One region of the Staphylococcus agnetis genome, then DNA from elsewhere that is predicted to be linked to it. Evidence: predicted binding sites of a transcription regulator. Region 1 holds the regulator's gene; each other region holds the start of a gene.

What was found. Region 1 encodes CtsR, which represses protease genes until heat stress. Its sites were predicted from a motif close to ATGGTCAATAAAGGTCAAACA; they were not measured.
Region 2: a site for CtsR is predicted at 1,233-1,253, ahead of clpB (ATP-dependent chaperone ClpB). Genes of this name have one in related genera too.
Region 3: a site for CtsR is predicted at 1,225-1,245, ahead of clpP (ATP-dependent Clp endopeptidase proteolytic subunit ClpP). Genes of this name have one in related genera too.

Annotation. Positions count from the first base shown of each region.
Region 1 covers NZ_CP045927.1:230,606-232,937, reverse strand. The annotation lists gene GJE18_RS01160 (protein arginine kinase) at 1-155, opposite strand, end outside; gene GJE18_RS01155 (UvrB/UvrC motif-containing protein) at 148-666, opposite strand; gene GJE18_RS01150 (CtsR family transcriptional regulator) at 678-1,139, opposite strand; gene GJE18_RS01145 (NupC/NupG family nucleoside CNT transporter) at 1,304-2,332, shown strand, end outside.
Region 2 covers NZ_CP045927.1:569,252-571,583, forward strand. The annotation lists gene GJE18_RS02885 (Cof-type HAD-IIB family hydrolase) at 1-634, opposite strand, end outside; gene GJE18_RS02890 (metal-sulfur cluster assembly factor) at 747-1,055, shown strand; gene clpB (ATP-dependent chaperone ClpB) at 1,289-2,332, shown strand, end outside.
Region 3 covers NZ_CP045927.1:459,707-462,038, forward strand. The annotation lists gene whiA (DNA-binding protein WhiA) at 1-557, shown strand, start outside; gene clpP (ATP-dependent Clp endopeptidase proteolytic subunit ClpP) at 600-1,181, opposite strand; gene GJE18_RS02305 (hypothetical protein) at 2,019-2,183, shown strand.

The DNA.
Region 1 (2,332 bases):
ATGACGCGATGCCCTTCTTCTTCAGATGGAAACATGAGCGGATGCACATAGTTTTCAAGGTTACGTGCTAAGCGAATACGAGATGACATCACCACTGGTGACGTGTTTGATGCTTGTAACCAACCACTCATATGATGTTCAAGATGATCAGTCATCGTGAGACACCTCGCTTTGCGCTGCTTCAAGCGCTTTTATTTCATCACGGACCACCGCAGCTTGCTCAAACTCTTGCGCTTCGACTAGTTGTTGAAGCGTGTCACGTTTAGATTCAATTTGTTGTTTTAAAGCGCGCTTACGGTGTGAAGACAGTGGATATTTCCCAGAATGCGTTGTATGACCACCTTGTACGCGTCGGACAATGTCATAAACATCATCTTTAAATGTGGCATAACAATCATGACAACCAAACTTTCCAACATGGGCGATATCTTTAAGCGACATTTGACATGTCGGACATCGTTTTTCCTCACGATATACAAGTTGATCCACATTAATCCCATACTTTGCTGCAAGATGTTGTAAAATTTGTTGAACAACAAACGTTCCTTCAACATCTTCACCTTGTTGCCAATCATCAGCTTGATTCTGAATACCGTCTTGTTTCAGCATATCTGTATTACGTTTATGCTGACGGGGTTGCGTTAATTTCAGTTCATATTGTGTCATAGCATCACCTTCTAGTAATAATTTATGACTGGAAGTAATCGTTTTAAAATATTAGCACGAATGATATCTCTTGATGCGACATCCATCGTCAATGTTTCTCTATCGACAACTGCAGCAATTAATTTCGCTTCACGTTCAGTAATCAGTTGATTATCTAATAAGCCATCAATAATATAATAGGCTTGTTGTTGAGATATAGAAGGACCGATTAAGTCCATTAAACGTTTAATATATGAGGCGTGATCTTTTGTTTCAATCTTAGTAATTCGAATATATCCGCCACCCCCACGCTTACTTTCAATTTCGTAACCGTGTTCATTCGTAAAACGTGTTTTAATTACATAATTCAGCTGAGATGGTACGCAATCAAATCGTTGTGCGATATTGGCGCGCTGAATTTCAACGACATCATCTTTCGTTTCTTCAAATAATTGCTTAATGTACTGTTCTATGATGTCAGACATATTATGCATGGTATCACCTCTTTTGACCATCTTTGACTATATTATAAAAGTTGGTTTGACCTTTTTCAACCAATTTGATTATAAGTGACATAAAATTGTTATGTTACTGCTTACATATTTGGTGTATGATAGTCTTAGTAAATATTTATAAATTAGACAGAGGTGTTTATTTCATGCACATTTTAATTGGGATAGTCGGAATTCTTGTGTTTTTAGGGTTAGCTTGGATTGCAAGTTCTGACAAGAAAAATGTTCGCTGGCATTACATTGGTTTAATGTTAGTCATCCAAACTATTTTAGCCTTTATTTTATTAAAGACTACTATTGGTATTACCATTGTTGGAGGCATTGCAAAAGGGTTTGAATACTTATTGAAACAAGCCGCTGAAGGTGTGAATTTCGTATTTGGTGGATTAGCTAACGATGGTGCAATGTCATTTTTCTTAAATGTATTACTTCCTATCGTTTTCATTTCAGCGTTAATTGGTATTTTACAGTATCTCAAAATTTTACCTGTAATTATTAATGTTTTAGGGTTTTTAATTTCAAAAGTGAATGGCATGGGACGTTTAGAATCTTACAATGCTGTTGCTTCAGCAATCTTAGGGCAATCTGAAGTATTCATTTCACTTAAAAAACAACTTCCATATATACCAAAACATCGTTTATATACATTAACAGCGTCAGCGATGTCTACTGTATCAGCATCAATTATTGGGGCATACTTCACGATGGTTAAACCTGAATATGTCGTAACAGCAGTCGTCTTAAACTTATTTGGTGGTTTCATTGTAGCGTCAATTGTAAACCCTTACAAAGTAAATGAAAAAGATGACAAATTATTAATTGAAGAAGAGAAAAAACAACAATCATTCTTTGAAATGTTAGGCGAATATATTTTAGATGGTTTCAAAGTAGCAGTGATTGTTGGTGCAATGTTAATTGGTTATATTGCGTTAATTACATTCTTAAATAGTACGATTGGTGGCATTATCCACAATGTTTCTGGTGGTACATTAGATTGGAACTTCCAAACATTAATTGGTTTTGTTTTCGCCCCACTTGCCTTCTTAACGGGTATTCCATGGAGTGATGCAGTGGATGCGGGATCAATTATGGCAACAAAATTATTATCGAATGAATTCGTCGCAATGACAGAATTAGGTAAAGCGAACGGATTATCAGAACGTGCATTAGGTATT
Region 2 (2,332 bases), 340 kb from region 1:
GTTGACGTTCAATTTGAAGATAATCTTTTACAATATCTATACCAACGGCTTTACTAATGCCACGTTTAACAATTTCAATGACTGGAAAAGGGGCACCCCAACGACGGTGTTCAATATTTTCAGCGTAAAACCGTGTGAGTATCTTTTTAATGCGTGGAATCTGATGTTCATCAGCTTCTATTAATAAGCTGGTAGGATCTTCTTTCAAAAGTTTTCGTAAATCACCCACTTGTATGTTAGCCTCACCCATACTAAACCCTTCGAAAAGGTTTTCATCATAGCGATCAAGATATACTTGGTCCATGACTTCAGCAATCATATTTTGAACATTCATTGTTTTTAAGGTATCAATAATGCATGTTGCAATGCCTTCATCTAAACGGGAATGTTGTGTCGGGAAATGAGTATCTTTAGGATGGTGGACATAGGCACCATTAAAATTAACAACAGGTGTATCCATATTGAGTTCATCATAATACCGTTTACTTGCTCGGAAAGGACGTCCTGTTGAAATCATAATTGCATGCCCTTGGGATTGTAATGTTTTAAGTACTTTAAATGTATAGGGGGTAATATTTTTATCATCATTCAGTAAAGTGCCATCTAAATCGAGGCAAATTAAATGTTGTTTCATAACGGTCTCCTTATGCGCTAGTTTCAATGTATGCTTATCATAGCATTTTATTGTCGTAATGTCTGAATTTTGATATATTGAGAGTAGTTATTATTTAGAAGAGGTGAATCTCATGGAAGAGGCTTTAAAAGATAGTATTTTAGGCGCTTTAGAAAACGTTATTGATCCAGAACTCGGTATTGATATCGTCAATTTGGGCCTTGTATATAAAGTGGATTTAAATGATGATGGCCTTTGTACTGTTGAGATGACATTAACATCTATTGGATGCCCAATGGGACCACAAATTGTTGATCAAGTCAAAACAGCACTAGGTGAATTACCTGAAATTAAAGACACTGAAGTGAACATTGTGTGGAATCCACCTTGGACGAAAGATATGATGTCTCGTTATGCCAAAATAGCATTAGGCGTAAGTTAAAACAGAAGATAGATGTATTGAAGAACTTCCTCATATGATAAGGAGGTTCTTTTTCATTACGTGATAAAAATGTTTGAAATGACGTAAAAAAGTAAATAAGTATGACGTAGGCTAATTAGTCAAAAAAAGTCAAACTAAATTGTTGCATTTCATAACGTACGAACGTATAATATAATTAAGGTCAAAGAAAGTCAAAGTCAATTGACCGAGAATAGATAAAGGAGTGAGACATTTTGGATATTAATCAATTAACGCATTCTATTCAAAATGCGCTTCAAAAAGCCATTGAATATGCTAAAGAGTATGAATTAACAAATGTAGAAATAGAAGCCTTATTAAAAGCGATTTTAGAACAACCTGACAGTTTATATCAAAGTATATTAGAGCGTGCCAATATAGATACAGAAGCTTTAAATAAAGCCTATACAGATAAATTATCCCGTTATCCTTCTGTTAAAGGGGAAAACGTACAATACGGGCAATATCTTGGTTCGAAAACGAATGAAGTGTTTAATAAAGCTGAGCAATATATGAAGGAATATGAAGATGCATTCATTTCGATGGAGCATCTATTGAGAGCCGCTATAGACGTTGATGATATTACACGTCAACATGTGGGCAATAAACAAGAAGTGATTAAAGAAATCATTAAGAAAGTTAGAGGAGGGAATCACGTGACTACTCAAAACCCTGAAGTAAACTACGAAGCATTAGCTAAATACGGACGCGACCTTGTTGAAGAAGTCCGAAAAGGAAATATGGATCCGGTGATTGGTCGTGATGAAGAAATTCGAAATACGATTCGTATATTAAGTCGTAAAACAAAAAATAATCCGGTGTTAATCGGTGAGCCAGGTGTAGGTAAAACAGCAATTGTAGAAGGATTAGCGCAACGTATTGTGAAACGTGATGTGCCTGATTCTTTATTAGATAAAACAGTTTTTGAACTGGATTTAAGTGCTTTAGTTGCCGGCGCTAAATACCGTGGTGAATTTGAGGAACGTTTGAAAGCAGTTTTAAAAGAAGTCAAAGATTCGAATGGACGCATTCTATTATTTATTGATGAAATTCATATGTTAGTAGGTGCAGGTAAAACGGACGGTGCCATGGATGCTGGTAACATGTTAAAACCAATGCTTGCACGTGGTGAACTCCATTGTATTGGTGCAACAACTCTAAATGAATACCGTGAGTATATTGAAAAAGATTCAGCATTAGAACGTCGTTTCCAAAAAGTAAACGTTAAAGAACCTAATATTGAAGATACGATTTCCATT
Region 3 (2,332 bases), 230 kb from region 1:
CATTTTTAGCAGGGGGTTCTGTGAATAATCCAGAAACGTCTTCTTATCATTTAGAAATATTTTCACTTTATGAAGGTCATTCTGAAGGGTTAACCGCTTTAATGAATGATTATGAGTTAAATGCCAAAAAATTAGAGCGCAAAAAAGGATGGATCACATATATTAAAGAGGCTGAACGTATCGCAGAATTTTTAAGTTTAATTGGCGGTTATCAAGCATTATTAAAGTTTGAAGATGTACGTATTGTACGCGATATGCGTAATTCAGTTAATCGACTTGTGAATTGCGAGACAGCGAATTTAAACAAAACAGTGAGTGCCGCTATGAAACAAGTTGAAAGTATTCAATTAATTGATCAAGAAATTGGTTTGGATAATTTGCCTGACCGCTTACGTGAAGTTGCTAAATTAAGAATTGAACATCAAGATGTGTCGCTTAAAGAACTAGGAGAGATGGTCAGTACTAGTACGATTTCTAAGTCGGGTATTAATCATCGTTTGCGAAAATTAAACGAAATGGCTGATAAAATTAGAAATGGCGAACCATTTGAAGTATAAAAAAGCGAGCCATCTCAAAGTTGGCTCGCTTTTTTATCATTTTTATTCAGGGTGCATAACTTCGTCAATTAAGCCATATTCTTTAGCTTCTTCAGCTGTAAGGAAGTTATCGCGATCTGTATCTTTTTGGATTTTTTCAATCGATTGACCTGTACGCTCTGACAAAATTTTATTTAATTTCGCGCGTGTTTTTAAAATGTGATTCGCTGCAATTTCAATTTCGGTTGCCTGACCTTGCGCACCACCTAATGGTTGGTGAATCATTACTTCAGCATTTGGTAATGCATAACGTTTATCTTTAGCACCTGCTGCAAGTAAGAATGAACCCATTGAAGCTGCCATACCGATACAAATTGTTTGTACATCTGGTTTAATGTGTTGAATCGTATCATAAATAGCAAATCCAGCAGTTACACTACCACCTGGAGAATTAATATAAAGATAAATATCTTTTTCAGCATCTTGTGCTTGTAAAAATAAAAGTTGTGATACAATAGAATTTGCGACATTGTCATCAATCGCAGAGCCTAACATAATAATACGGTCTTTTAAAAGACGTGAGTAAATATCATATGCGCGTTCACCGCGGTTTGTTGTTTCAATAACTGTAGGAATTAAATTCATAACTCTTTCCTCCTATAAATAGCTTTGAATCTATTTTAACTTAAAAGTCAAAAATGGTCAAAAAATAAACATTTGAATCGCTATTGATTTTAAGGCATTAGAAACGGCTTTACCAATTTAATACTATTAACCCCTCGTAGTGTAATGGATAACACTTAAGATTCCGGTTCTTACAATAGAGGTTCGATTCCTCTCGAGGGGGTTATATAACTAATTTTAAATACTTTGAAATCAACTCGAAATCGTCACAAACATTGTTATATCAATGGCTGTGGCGGTTTATGCTTATAAGGTTAACTCTATGAAATTAACTTAAATTAAAATGAAATGGTCACAATTTTGGTCATAAATTATTTATGGCGTTTACTGCTAGTTTTGATTCTGTTACTTATTGGTTCTCTTGTATATGAGAATAATACTTTAGTGTGGTATCTATATTTTTATGTCCTAATCTTTTGGCTTGTCGTAATATGGCAGCGTGATATAACTCGTGGAAAATCAATTCACGCACACACATGCCAGGACATCAAGATATTCAATATGATAAGCAAGACCCTAATAATCTCCTTGCTTCGTTAGGGGATAAAAACAATGATATGTCTGTAATTGATAATTTAGTTGTTAAGTATATGAAAGGTGATGCACCAACGTTGTAAGTTTCTGATAATGTGCTGAAACCTAAAACGGGTAAACCACCACGCACAGCATGAACATGGAAAGGTGTTTTTACTGTGCTAAAAACTAATAAAGAACCAATCGTCGTACTTTTTAAAAATAGCTGAACAAGTAGACGAGGGGGCATGTATAAATCCTGGTGAATGGGTACCGTTTGATTAAGTGTTAATAGATGTAGAAAATAAATTATGGTGGGTACATTTTAAATACGCTAAAAAGGGTGCAAATCAGAAAGATAACTTCTTTATGCCAATTGGTAAAATTACAGATAAAGATGAAAAGCTACTTAATGAAAAAGCACTGTGGGGTAAACTAGAAGTTAAATAACAATAAATTCAGGCTAGCTTGTTTATTTTTATAAAAAAATATTGTAGATTAAATAAAATAAACTCATCTAATTAAATAAAAGAGTTCTCATAGCTAAAAAGTAACACTTAAGAATAAAAATACAACACTTAAGAAATTTAAACCGAATG